3 regions of the Arthrobacter sp. Soil_N43 genome follow, and region 3 is predicted to be linked to each of the others. Evidence: riboswitches for the same ligand, from Rfam matches in the RefSeq annotation. Region 3 holds a riboswitch; each other region holds the start of a gene.
What was found. Region 3 has a riboswitch for thiamine pyrophosphate ahead of AC3A3W_RS16280 (bifunctional hydroxymethylpyrimidine kinase/phosphomethylpyrimidine kinase). Riboswitches for the same ligand answer to the same signal wherever they lie in the genome.

Region 1 (4,505 bases), on a different contig from region 3:
ATCAGTGACCACCACCCGTTCGGGTGCGTGGTCACTGTTCATTGAGGCGCCGGTGGCCGCCGTCTTCTCCAGGGCAGTGCCGGATTCTGCCTTGGACCGGTGGATGTCCAGGTGGAGGCGGTTCCCGTCCGCCGCCGGCGCTTGCTGGAAGGACACCCCGGGGCCACGGCCGTACGGGTCCACGAGGTTCCCGAACCGGCCCTTGCGGTAGCCGAGCGCGACGCGCCAGACCTCGGAGATCCCGTCCGCGTCTGGCGTTTCGATGCCGATGTCCACCGTCCGGTAGAGGCCGGGCTGGGCCTCCGCGCCTGCCGCCGCGGCGGCTATGCTGACCGAGGCGGCGGCGCCGGTGTCACGCCCCGTTACCTCCCCGCCGACGTCGTGGGAGCTGAACCGGATGAACACCCGATTAAAGCGCCAGTCCAGGTCCGGATGGTGGTCACGTTCCTCGGCGAGGCGCCCGACGGCGGCAATCAGCCCCAGCGCGGCGGCCGCCGTCGGCGTCTTGAAGACGGTGACGAGGCCGCCGAGTTGGTAACGCCAGTCCGGCAGGTCAGCGAGCGCCACGTCGATCTGGGGTCGGGTGAGGATGTCGTCCCTGGCGGCCACGGCTGCCTCCTTGGCGGGGTTCGTGGGTGGGCCTGCCCTGCCGAGTGGTCTGCCGCGGCTGTCCGGGCTAGAGGAACTCCGCCCGGCCTTCCATGGCCGATGACGCCAGCGCATGCTCGCGGCGCGGTATCCGCCCGGCCGCTTTCGCCAGCCTACCGGCGATGACGGCGTGTTTGAAGGCCTCCCCCATCAGTGCCGGGTTCTGCGCCCGGGTCACGGCCGTGGCCAGGAGCACGGCATCGCAGCCCAGCTCCATGGCCAGCGCGGCGTCCGAGGCGGTGCCGATGCCGGCGTCCAGGACCACAGGCACGGAGGCGCGGGAGACGATCAGCTCGATGTTGTGCGGGTTGAGGATTCCCAACCCGGTCCCGATGGGCGAGCCCAGCGGCATGACGGCCGTGGCGCCCAGGTTTTCCAGACGCAGGGCAAGGACGGGATCGTCATTGGTGTAGGCGAAGACCTTGAATCCACGGTTGACGAGCTGTTCGGTGGCCTCTACCAGTTCCACCGCGTCCGGCAGCAGCGTGTGTTCGTCAGCGATGACTTCGAGTTTGACCCAGTCGGTCTCAAGGGCCTCGCGCGCGAGCTCCGCCGTCATGACGGCGTCGCGGGCCGTGAAACAGCCGGCGGTGTTCGGGAGAACGCGGATGTTGTGGTCCAGGAGCAACTGGAACAGGGACCCCGCCTCGGCCGGCGAATAGCGTCGCATAGCCACGGTGGTCAGTTCCGTGCCTGACGCCAGGAGCGCCGCCCCCAGTCCGTCCAGGCTGGGGGCGCCTCCCGTGCCCATGATGAGCCTCGAGGTCAGTTCGACGCCGTCAATGACGAGGCGGTCAGTGGCGTGCGCTGCGGTATCGGTCTGCGTGGTTGTTTCAGTCATCGTCCTCATCCTCCCTGAACTGCCGTGACCAGCTCGATCTCGTCGCCCTCGGCGAGTGCTGTGCTGTGCCACAGGCTGCGGGGTACGACCTCCGCGTTGCGTGCCACTGCCACCCCGAGCCGCTGGCCGTCGGCGGCCTGCCCGTTGGCGGCCAGCTTCCGGCCGGTGACCTGGCTGACGAGAGTGGTGACGGAGGCGCCCGCCCCCATGGCGTGGGCGTTGCCGTTCAGTGTGATGTTCATGCGGATTCCTTGTCCTGGTCAAATGTGACTGTGTTCGAAGCGGTGCGTTCGGCGGAGAACCGCCCGGGACGGAAGGCATCCCAGCGGCTGTCCGTCAGGCCGTCCATCAGCTCGCGGCAGATGACGGCGGCGGCGGGCGTCAGCAGGACTCCGTGCCGGAAGAATCCGGTGGCGATGATCAGCCCGGCGGCCACGCGGCCCAGCAGGGGCGCGTTGTCCGGCGTGCCGGGGCGTGCCCTGGCCGTGGCCTCGATGAGTTCCAGTTCGGCCACTGCGGGCACCAGGGCCTGGGCATCCCTGAGCAACTGGTAGACGCCGCCGGCGCTGGGTGAGGCCTGACCGTCTTCCCGCTGGGTGGCACCAATGACCACGGTGCCGTCCTGCCGCGGCACCAGGTAGACCGGGATTCCGCGGACCATGCCCCGGACCGTGGCGGTCAGCAGCGGACGGAGCCGTTCCGGAACTTTAAGCCTGAGAATGTCGCCGTACACGGGACGCAGCGGCAGCCTCAGTCCCTCCGGCAGTCCGTCCAGCGAGGCCGCCCCGAGACCGTTGGCCACCACCGTTTCGGCGGCCAGCACGGCGCCGCCGCCCGCAAGCCGGACACCGCTGACCCGCCCGCCGCCCCCTCCGCCGTCCCAGAGCAGCCCGGCGGCGTTGTCACGGACCGCGTAGCCGTCTTCAGCGCCGGCCACGGCAGTCCGCGAACCGGGTTCGTGGCAGGCCAGTGCAGCGGCGATGCCCGCCACCAGCTTCCGCGGATCAACCTGGTGGTCGGCCGGGATGTCCAATGCACAGGAGATTCCGGGGCTCAGCAGCGGCTCCCGCAGCCGGGCCTCACGGATGGTCAGCGGTTCCACTGCCAGGCCGGCGGCCCGCTGGACTTCGCGCAGGTCCATCAGCGCGCGGCGGTCGGCAGGATCGGCGCCAACGGCGATGGTCGAAGTGGCCAGATACCCAGCGTCGCAGCCGGCACCGCCATCAGCGAGCGCCGCCGCGAATGCGGGCCACCGGGCAGAGGACTCGAGCATGAGTTCCAGGAGTTCCTCTTCCTGGTAATGCAGTTCGCTGACTGGGGCCAGCATCCCCGCGGCGGCCCAGCTGGCACCTGTCCCGGGCGCCTTGTCGATGAGGACCACGGTCCGTCCCGAGCGCCTCGCCTCCCAGGCGATTCCGTGGCCGATCACGCCGCCGCCAATCACGGCCACGTCGGCGTGGAGCCGTGCTGCGGCAGAGGTCTTCCCGCCGGATCCAAGATTCATGGAATTCCTTCCCTACGCCGGTACTAACCGGATCAGGTCAAGCGGTCGGCTCTGACGCCCTCTCAGCCCTGCGCCTTTTGTGACAGCTGCAGCGGGCTCCCGCGGTACCTGCCCAGTTTAGAGGAACTAGGCTGGTTGCCATGACCGCGCCTGATATCCATGAAGCCCGCCTGTACCTTTGCACCGATGCCCGTAAGGAGCGCGGCGACTTCGCCGACTTCGTCGATGCTGCCTTCGCCGGCGGCGTGGACATCATCCAGCTGAGGGACAAGAACACCGAGGCGGCCGAGGAACTCGAACTCCTGGCAGTCCTGCGCCAGGCCGCTTCAAGGCATGGCCGGCTCTGGGCCGTCAACGACCGGGCGGACATCGCTTCGCTGGCCGGGGCACCGGTGTTTCACATCGGCCAGAAGGACCTGCCGCTGCGCTCGGCCCGGGCCCTGCTGAACGACTCCGCGGCGATCGGCCTGTCCACCCACTCCCCCGATCAGATTGATGCTGCCATCGCGGCCGCACAGGCACCCCAAGGCCTTAACTACTTCTGCGTGGGCCCGGTGTGGGCCACCCCCACCAAACCCGGCCGTGCCGCCGTCGGGCTTGATCTTGTCCACTATGCAGCCGGGACTGTCGGTAATGCCGAAGTGGAAAGCGGTCAGCAGCTTCCGTGGTTCGCCATCGGCGGGATTGACCTGACCAACGTCGAGCAGGTGGTGGCGGCGGGAGCCAGCCGGATCGTCGTGGTGCGGGCCATCACGGAAGCTTCGGACCCTACGGCTGCCGCGGCGGAACTGATTGCTGCCCTGGACGCCGGAACGGCCGGTACTGCGGGAGCGGAAGGCATGGCTCGGCAGCCGTCATTTTCTGCGCGCTCATCATCTGGTGACGCCAAATAGGGACGCCCTAGGCGGCTGTGAATTGTGCCTCGTTATCCAGGGACCGGTTGCTGCATCCCGGAAAGGGACACCGTCCGTCGCGCAGCCGCAGCCATTGGCGCATCGCTTTCGGCACCCGGTAGCTGGTACGGCCGATCTCCAGCGGTGCCCCATCGCGCGGATCGATCAGCACCCGCAGGAACGACCCGGCCCCCTCTGCGACCAGGCGGCGGGCCACCGAGCCGGGAATCGGGCCGAACCCATCCAGCATGGCCGGCTCCTCACCGGCCCCCATGAGCGATAACACCGGAACCGTGACCAGCACCTGCGCCCTAGGCGACGGGGTTCCTTCGGCGACGCCTTCGAGCAGCCACCCTGCGGCGACATCCGCACGCAGCTCCGTCAGAGTCCGGGATTCCTCCGGGCCCTGCAGCGCACGCGCCGCTTCAGTGGCCCGAGACCAAATACCGGCCGCCACGTCCGCGGGCAGATACACCGAAAGCCACGCCATCCCGTCCCGGTCCGGAACATACTCCATCCGACGCTCCCGCACGCTCCTGCGGTGGCGCGCCTCGATGCTGACCGGGTGGTGCCGCTCCCGCCAACTGCGCGCCCTGGCCCGGAACCTGGCCGGTGCCAG
Region 2 (4,505 bases), on a different contig from region 3:
TCTATACATCTAAATTACTTGAAGCTTCAATTTATTCCTAGCGGACGACACTCCCCCGCAACACGACCGCCTGCAGATGCCTGATGGTCCCGGGCGTTGCCCGCGGATCTTCCGCGCACACCACCACATCCGCGCTGGCGCCCTCGGCCAGGCCGTCCGCCCGCAGCCACCGGCGGGCCCTCCAGCACGCAGCATCCACAGCGGCCGCCGCGGGGAGCCCCGCAGCGTGGAGCGCGAGGATCTCATCCGCGATCCGACCGTGCCTGATCACGCTGCCCGCGTCGGTACCGGCGAAAATTTCCACGCCGGACTCCCAGGCTTCCCGGACCCGCTCGTTCCGGCGTTCCCACAGCGCCCGCATGTGGGCCGCGTAGCGGGGGAACTTGGGCTCTGCCTGGGCGGCAATGTCTGGGAACGTCGCGATGTTGACGAGCGTGGGCACGATCGGCACGTTCTGTTCCACGAACCGCGGGATGTGCCGCGGCAGGAGCCCCGTGGCATGTTCAATGCAGTCGATTCCGGCGTCCAGCATGTCGTCGAGGACGTCCTCACCGAAGCAGTGCGCGGTGACCCTTGCGCCCTCGTCATGGGCAGCACGGACCGCGTCCCGGACAGCCGCGGCCGGAAACGACGGCGCAAGGTCGCCGGCGTCGCGGTCGATCCAGTCGCCCACCAGCTTGATCCAGCCGTCCCCGGAACGCGACTGCTTCCGGACGGCCTCCACCAGGTCCTCCGGCTCAACCTCGATGGCGAAATTCCGCAGGTACCGGCGGGTCCGGGCGATGTGCCGTCCGGCCCGGATGATCCTCGGCGCCTCCGGGCGCCGCTGCAGCCACCGGGTGTCACTGACCACTCCGGCGTCCCGCACCAGCAGCGTGCCGGCGTCGCGGTCGGTCATCGCCTGGGCATAGGCCACGTCGTCGTCCACGGCGCCCGAAGGCCCGAGCCCGATGTGGCAGTGCGCGTCCACGAAGCCGGGCAGCACCCAGCCGTCGATGACCACATCCGGGCTGCGGCCCGGACGGTGAAAGGTCAGCTTGCCGTCCACGGCCCACAGGCCGGTCCGTTCCTGGTCCGGGCCGGTGAGCACCGTCCCGGTGAATTCGGTGATGCGCGCCATGAATCAAGCCTGTCACATCAGGGGTGGGCGGGCACCGGCACGCCGCCCTGTGGTAGCTTCGTCTACGACCACACGGGTGCCCCTGCAGGGGCTGAGATCGGGCTAGCGCAGCCTGCGACCGTTGAACCTGTCCGGGTAATGCCGGCGAAGGAAGTGAGCAGTAAATGAGCACCCAGAAAACACAGCTGATCCCTGCCCAAAACGAAACTGCCCGTAACGAGGCAGCGCAAGGCGGGACCGGCGAAGACACCACCCAATCGCTGAAGTCGCATTCCCTGGCGTACATCGAGGGCGACGGCCTCCGCGTTCCGGTCACGGAAATCGCCCTGGAGCCGTCACCCAGCGGGGAACAGAACGAGCCGTTCCGGGTCTACCGGACGGCCGGTCCGGGCAGCGACCCCGTCGTGGGACTTGCGCCGTTCCGCGCGGAATGGATTGCAGCCCGGGGCGACACCGAGCCCTACAGCGGCCGGGAAAGGAACCTGCTCGACGACGGCAAGTCGGCCGTGCGCCGCGGTGCGGCGTCCGCGGAGTGGAAGGGCGCGCAGCCGGTGCCCCGCCGCGCCGTCGGCGGTAAGACGGTAACGCAGATGCACTATGCCCGGCAGGGCATCATCACCCCGGAGATGCGGTTCGTGGCGCTCCGGGAGAACTGCGACGTTGAGCTGGTCCGCAGCGAAGTGGCGGCCGGGCGCGCCATTATCCCGAACAACATCAACCACCCCGAGTCCGAGCCAATGATCATCGGCAAGGCATTCCTGGTGAAGATCAACGCCAACATCGGCAACTCGGCCGTAACGAGCTCCATTGCCGAAGAGGTGGACAAGCTGCAGTGGGCCACCCAGTGGGGCGCGGACACCGTGATGGACCTCTCCACCGGCGATGACATCCACACCACCCGCGAGTGGCTGATCCGCAACTCACCGGTCCCCATCGGCACCGTCCCCATCTACCAGGCGCTGGAAAAGGTCAACGGCGAAGCCAACGCCCTGACGTGGGAGATCTTCCGCGACACCGTGATCGAGCAGTGCGAGCAGGGCGTGGACTACATGACCATCCATGCCGGGGTCCTGCTGCGCTACGTTCCCCTGACAGCCAACCGGGTGACCGGCATCGTCTCCCGCGGCGGCTCGATCATGGCCGGCTGGTGCCTCGCGCACCACCAGGAGAACTTCCTGTACACCCACTTCGACGAGCTGTGCGAGATCTTCGCGAAGTACGACGTCGCCTTCTCCCTCGGTGACGGCCTGCGGCCCGGTGCCACCGCGGACGCCAACGACGCCGCCCAGTTCGCCGAGCTGGACACCCTGGCCGAGCTGACCCAGCGGGCTTGGGAGTACGACGTGCAGGTCATGGTCGAAGGGCCCGGCCACATCCCGTTCCACCTGGTGCGGGAGAACGTGGAGCGCCAGCAGGAGCTGTGCAAGGGCGCCCCGTTCTATACGCTTGGGCCGCTGGTCACGGACATCGCCCCGGGCTACGACCACATCACCTCCGCCATCGGCGCCACGGAAATCGCCCGCTACGGCACCGCGATGCTCTGCTACGTGACGCCCAAGGAACACCTGGGCCTGCCGAACAAGGACGACGTCAAGACCGGCGTGATCACGTACAAGATCGCCGCCCACGCCGCGGACCTCGCCAAAGGCCACCCTGGAGCCAACGAGAGGGACGATGCCCTGTCCAAGGCGCGCTTCGAGTTCCGCTGGCGGGACCAGTTCGCCCTGTCCCTGGACCCGGTGACCGCCGAGGCATTCCACGACGAGACGCTGCCGGCCGAACCGGCCAAGACCGCGCACTTCTGCTCGATGTGCGGACCCAAGTTCTGCTCCATGCGCATCAGCCAGGACATCCGCAACGAGTACGGCTCGGCGGAAGCACAGGCTGCGCTGGCCGAAATGGCCGAAGGGATGCGGGAGAAGAGCCAGGAGTTCCTGGCCGCCGGCGGGAAGGTCTACCTGCCGGAGCTGAAGCTCCCCGAGACGGCCCGCCAGTAAGGGCCTTTTCGGGCCCCGTCCGGCAGGCGTTGGGGGCCGGCCGGACGCGGGCCCGGCGGGACGGCGGCCCAGGCGGGACGCCGCCTGGAAGCAGGCGCGGGGTAAGGGTCAGGATGCCCGCGGCCGCTGCCGCCGGCTGACCTCTGCAATGAAGGACCGGATAAGGCGGTCGCCCTCCACGGAGTCCTGGGGCCGGTGCCCTCCCGCAGCAGTGCGGTGCAGGGCGCCGGTCTCCCGCAGGTAACCGGCGATTTCCTCATAGAGTGGCTCCCAGCCGCCCGTGAGAACCAGGGTGGGGACGCCGGGAACGATCTGCAACGGCGCCTGCCAGGGCGGTGCCTGCAGCCGCAGCCGCCTCGCGGCGCGCTGGGCCTCCGGGGTACTCGGAGCGTGGCCTTCCGCGGCAAAGGCACGCCGCAGAAACTCCCGCTCATAGTCGTCGTCGCCGAGCTGGTGCCGGACCTCGAAGAGGGGCTCCATCAGCGCGCGGTGAGCCGCCGTGGCGGGCAGTTCGGCGGTCAGCGACAGGCAGGCCGGTTCCACGAGCGTCAGCGAGAACACGAGGTCGGGCCGTTCGACGGCAGCCATCATCGCGGCGATCGCGCCCTGGGCGTGGGCAACGATGTGGCCGCCGGCCCCGCCCCGGCCATCGTCTGCCAGCGACCGCAGCACGATCCGGGCGTCTTCGGCGAAGTCCGTTTCCAGCGGCTCGGCCTCGGCATCGAACCCGTGCCGCCGCAGGAAGAGGGCGTCGTATTGCAGGGCCATGCCGTGCTGGCGCGGCCAAGCGGCGGAGCCGAAGCTTCCGGCACCGTGGACGAACACTACCCGCTGCTTAAACATGACCCAACCTTATGGCAGCGGTCCGACATCCGGGCAGGCAGGCATGGCCGCGCCTACTTGCCGAGGAACTTGTCGAAGCCCTTGGGAAGGTTCATCTGGGACGGATCGAAGTCGCCGCCCTGCTGGCCGAAGGAGGCGCCCGTGGGAAGCGCCTTGGCTGCGCTGGCGCGCCGGGCCTCCGCATCACGGAGCTCCTGGGCTGCCTTGGCGGGGTTGCCCGAACGGGCCTTCTTCTTCGGCGCGCTCTTGGCGCCCTTGCGTGCGCCACCGCCGCCGCCCATGCCCGGCATTCCGGGCATTCCTGGCATGCCACCGCCCTGCGCCATCTTCTTCATCATCTTCTGGGCCTGGCCAAAGCGCTCGAGCAGGCCGTTGACCTCGGAGACGTGCACACCGGAGCCCCTGGCGATGCGGGCGCGGCGTGAGCCGTTGATGATCTTGGGGGCGAGCCGCTCGTGCGGGGTCATGGAACGGACGATCGCCTCGACGCGGTCGATCTCGCGCTCGTCGAACTGTTCCAGCTGCTGGCGGATGTTCTGGGCGCC
Region 3 (4,505 bases):
TCTGGATGACGATCTTCGGACCGCGAAGGTCCTGAAGGATCTCAGCCGTAACAGTTACCTTGGCCAGGTCCGCAGCTGCGGATGTGACCTTGTCACCGTCTACCAGGAGCAGTGCGGGCAGCTCAATGGTGCTGCCGGCTCCACCGGCGACGCGGTTCAGGGTAACGAAGTCTCCAACGGAAACCTTCTCTTGGCGGCCGCCTGCGCGGACAATCGCGTACACCACTTGGGAACTCACTTCTCTCGACGTTTATTACTAAATTTGCGTGCGGAACCTGGGGTCCAAAGTTGTTTGGTCCGGCTCTCGCTGTGCCTCAACGCCGTGGATCCGCGGGGGAATCCGTGAGCTATCCCCGGAACAATGCCGATTGGAATTCCAAAAGGACTGTTCCCGGGGTCATAACCCAAGTGTTGGCGTAAGCACCGAAGATCTAGAATACGCTAATTTTGCCTTCGGCCGCAAATGAGGCTGGTTTCGGCGGGTTGTCCGTGATAAGCACCACAGGGCTGTTGCACCGACCTGCCGTCACCGTGCGCGTTTATCTTACCGGCTCCTGCGCCGGAACCCGTTCAGCTGTGGAGTCGCGGCGCGTCGAAGAATTCCACCTCGTACCGGGAGGACTGCCTGAAGGCCGTCAGCATCCGGCTGCGTTCCGCGTCGGAGGCCGCGCGCCCCGCTGCGTCCGCGATCCCAATGGCCTGCCTGGTGGCCTCCGCGAAGCCCTCGTCGGCGTACGTGCGCAACCACTCGGCGTAGGGGTGTCCATCAGGGGCTCCGGCGGCCAGGAATTCGCCATGCAGGGTCTCCCCTACTTCGGCGTAAAGCCAGAAGCACGGGAGTACCGCCGCCACCAGTACGGCGTAGCTCCCCGAGGCCGACGCCGCCAGCAGGTGGTCCACATAAGCTTTGGTGACCGGTCCGAGATCCGGCAGCACGCTGCGGGTGCTGAGCCAGCTGCGGTGCAGCTCGGACTCGACCTCGAGGCACTGCTGCGCGGAACGGGCCCAGAACAGCTGCTCGGCCTCGGTGGGAGCGAGCGCGCTGGCCCGTGCCAGGACGCGCGAATATCCGTTGAGGTAGATGGCGTCCTGTGCAAGGTAGTAGGCGAACTCGTTTTCGGGAAGCGTGCCTTCAGCCAGCCCGCGGATGAATCCCAGCCCGTAGATCGCGTCGAGGTCCGCGGCCGCCTCCGCATGGAGCAGGTCCGCAAAACTGCCCTCCGGGGCATCGCCTGCGGACACCAGGTGGTGGAAGTGGTGGACGGGCCCGTTGCCGTGTCCCACCTCAAGCTGCCCGGACGTGCGGAGGGCCTCCTCCAGCCACGGCTTCACGGTGCGCAGGGACAGTTCCCAGTCCCCGAGCCGGGCCTGTGCGGTGGCCATCGCCGAGGACAGGGAACACCCGGTCCCGTGGCTGTTGCGCGTGGGTACCCGCGCGCCGTCCACCACCACGACGTCCGCGGAAAGAGCGCCGCCCGTATTCACAAGGGCGTCCGGGCAGTCCTCACCATCCAGGTGCCCGCCTTTGACGAGGACGGTGGCCCCCGTCTCGGCGGCCAGCCGTTTGCCCTGCTCCAGCGCGTCCGGCCAGGTGGGGGCCTCCGGCTCCCCCAGCAGCATCGCAAGCTCGGCGAGGTTGGGAGTGATCAGGTCAGCCAGCGGCAGGAGCTCCCGCAGGGCGGCCTCGGCGGACTCCTGCAGCAGCCGGTCCCCGCTCGTCGCCACCATCACCGGATCAAGGACGACGACGCCGGGGCGCACCTTCTCCAGCCAGGTCCGAACCGCGGCGATCACCTGTGCGTCGCCCAGCATGCCAATCTTCACGGCGTCCACGGCGATGTCGTCGCTGACAGCGGCCAGCTGTGCCGCCAGGAACTCGGCCGGCGGAACGTGCACGGCGCTGACGCCCCGGGTGTTCTGCGCGGTCAGCGCCGTGATGGCTGCCATGCCGTAGCCTCCGGTGGCAGCGATGCTTTTCAGGTCGGCCTGGATGCCGGCCCCGCCGGACGGATCCGAGCCGGCTATGGCCAGGACACGGGGAATGCTGCGGGTGGCGCGAACAGCCTCGCCAGGCGCGGGCCGGACATGGTGCAGGGCAGGTAGTGAAGACAAAGAAGACATCCCTTCGCCGGTGCTAACCGGTCAGGTTCAACGGGTTTGGATCTCAGCCGGCTCCGTGCGCGGCACCCCGTGTCAGTCCCCCAGCCTAGTTGCTCGCTCCGCTTTAGGCACTGCGTTGCAGTTTGCGACCGGCCTGATGCACCCCGCAGCCCGTTCCTGGCCCCGCAGCCGGTCCTGGCGTTAAAGCACAACGGGCCGGTGCCGCGATTGCGGCACCGGCCCGGTGAATCAGGTCAGCCCAGACGGAAAGCCGTCAGCTCAGAGCTCGGACGCCGGCACGCCGACGCCGAGAATGATCGGCTCGCTGGCCGGCTTCGGGGCAATGGTCCTACCTGCATCCGGAGCCTTGGCTTCGTGCGAGTGCCCGGCTGCCGGTGCCGGCGCCGTCTCGTGGTGTTCCACCGACGTCTCGTTGGCTGCGCCCTGCGCCCGGCTGGCACTGCGGTTGCGGCGCGGCCGGCGGGTGCGGGGCTGCACTGCCGAGTGGTCAGCGAAGCGCTCGGCGTCGCTTTCGGCGGCCGCGGCAGGGCGCGTCCCGGCCCGTGCGGCAGCAGGCTCCGGAGCCGGCTGGGCAGCAGGCGCCTCGCCGGCAGCAGGTGTCTGGTCCGCCGTCGGCTTCTGCTCAGCGGGAGCAGCCGGCGCGCCGAGGTGCGCGAAGGCTTCCTCCAGCCGGTCCAGTGTCAGGGCAGGAGTTTCCGATGCCGGCGCGCCGGCGTGCTCGACGAAGGGAAGCACCACTTTCTCGCCGCCGAAGGTCAGCACGGCACCGGGACGGCCTGGGACGCTCTCCGTGTCCGGGGTGCGGTGCACCACGGGACTTTCCGGGCCGGACTGCGCCGGTGCGGCGGCGGCAGCGGCAGGACGCTGTGCGCCGGCTGAGGCTGCCTGGTGGGCGGCGTCCTCATGAAGGTGCGCTGCGTGCGCCGCGGCCGCGATGTTGGCCAGTGCGGCACGCGTCGCCTCTGCCTTGGCGTGCCGCTCGGCCTCCGTGGGCTCATGGTGGACGGCGGCAGGTGCTGCGGGTGCCGTTTCCGGAACCTGACCGCCCTTGCCGCGCCGGCGGCTCTTGCGTTCGGTCCGAACGGGGGGCTGGTGCTCCGTCCGCGGAACGTGGTGCTCGGCGGCAACAACGTTCGCCCGCCGGTGTTCCACGGGCTCGTCGTGGGTGACCACGCCGCGGCCGGCACATGCCTCGCACTGTTCGCCGAAGACTTCCAGCAGGCCGGTGCCCATGCGCTTGCGGGTCATCTGGACGAGGCCCAGCGAGGTGACCTCGGCCACCTGGTGCTTGGTCCGGTCGCGGCCCAGGCACTCCACCATGCGGCGCAGCACGAGGTCGCGGTTCGACTCGAGCACCATGTCGATGAAGTCGATCACGATGATGCCGCCGATGTCCCGCAGGCGCAGCTGGCGGACAACTTCCTCAGCCGCCTCCAGGTTGTTCTTGGTGACGGTTTCCTCGAGGTTGCCGCCGCTGCCGGTGAACTTTCCGGTGTTGACGTCCACCACGGTCATGGCTTCGGTGCGGTCGATGACGAGCGAACCGCCGGACGGCAGGAACACCTTGCGGTCCAGGGCCTTGTGGATCTGCTCGTCGATGCGCCAGGCCGAGAAGATGTCCTGGTCCTTGGTCCACTTCTCGAGCCGGCCCACGAGGTCCGGGGCCACGTAGGTGACGTAGGCCTCGATGGTGTCCCAGGCTTCATCTCCGGAAACGATCAGCTTGGAGAAGTCCTCGTTGAAGACGTCGCGGACCACCTTGATGGTCAGGTCCGGTTCGCCGTACAGCAGCTCCGGAGCAAGGACCTTGGTGGACTTCGCCTGGCTGTCGATGCCCTCCCACTGCGCACGGAGGCGGTTGATGTCGTGGGTGAGTTCCTCCTCCGACGCGCCTTCGGCCGCGGTGCGCACGATGACGCCGGCGTCCTCCGGCAGGCGGTCCTTGAGGATCCGCTTCAGACGGTTGCGTTCGACGTCGGGCAGCTTGCGGGAGATGCCCGTCATGGAGCCGCCGGGCACGTACACCAGGTAGCGTCCGGGCAGGGAAATCTGGCTGGTCAGACGCGCGCCCTTGTGGCCGACAGGGTCCTTGGTGACCTGGACCAGAACGGAATCGCCGGACTTCAGGGCGTTCTCGATGCGGCGCTGCTTGCCTTCGAGGTTGACGGCCTCCCAGTTCACTTCGCCGGCGTAGAGCACGGCGTTGCGGCCGCGGCCGATGTCAACAAAAGCCGCTTCCATCGACGGCAGGACATTCTGGACCTTGCCCAGGTAGACGTTGCCGATCAGCGAGTCCTGCTGCGTCTTGGACACGAAGTGCTCGGCCAGCACGCCGTCCTCGAGGACACCGATCTGGATTCTGTCGTCGCGCTGGCGCACGATCA

Region 1: it holds a riboswitch for thiamine pyrophosphate, as region 3 does, so the genes downstream of both, AC3A3W_RS15290 (FAD-dependent oxidoreductase) here and AC3A3W_RS16280 (bifunctional hydroxymethylpyrimidine kinase/phosphomethylpyrimidine kinase) in region 3, are expected to answer to the same signal.
Region 2: it holds a riboswitch for thiamine pyrophosphate, as region 3 does, so the genes downstream of both, thiC (phosphomethylpyrimidine synthase ThiC) here and AC3A3W_RS16280 (bifunctional hydroxymethylpyrimidine kinase/phosphomethylpyrimidine kinase) in region 3, are expected to answer to the same signal.

The regions. Positions count from the first base shown of each region.
Region 1 covers NZ_JBDGML010000106.1:133,666-138,170, forward strand. The annotation lists gene AC3A3W_RS15275 (4a-hydroxytetrahydrobiopterin dehydratase) at 1-609, opposite strand, end outside; gene AC3A3W_RS15280 (thiazole synthase) at 677-1,489, opposite strand; gene thiS (sulfur carrier protein ThiS) at 1,495-1,731, opposite strand; gene AC3A3W_RS15290 (FAD-dependent oxidoreductase) at 1,728-2,993, opposite strand; TPP riboswitch at 2,985-3,106, opposite strand; gene thiE (thiamine phosphate synthase) at 3,134-3,886, shown strand; partial or broken gene AC3A3W_RS15300 (DUF222 domain-containing protein) at 3,897-4,505, opposite strand, start outside.
Region 2 covers NZ_JBDGML010000085.1:17,917-22,421, reverse strand. The annotation lists gene AC3A3W_RS10040 (amidohydrolase family protein) at 38-1,120, opposite strand; TPP riboswitch at 1,183-1,290, shown strand; gene thiC (phosphomethylpyrimidine synthase ThiC) at 1,285-3,117, shown strand; gene AC3A3W_RS10030 (alpha/beta fold hydrolase) at 3,226-3,960, opposite strand; gene ffh (signal recognition particle protein) at 4,014-4,505, opposite strand, start outside.
Region 3 covers NZ_JBDGML010000109.1:47,229-51,733, forward strand. The annotation lists gene rplU (50S ribosomal protein L21) at 1-226, opposite strand, end outside; gene AC3A3W_RS16280 (bifunctional hydroxymethylpyrimidine kinase/phosphomethylpyrimidine kinase) at 571-2,121, opposite strand; TPP riboswitch at 2,104-2,201, opposite strand; gene AC3A3W_RS16285 (Rne/Rng family ribonuclease) at 2,380-4,505, opposite strand, start outside.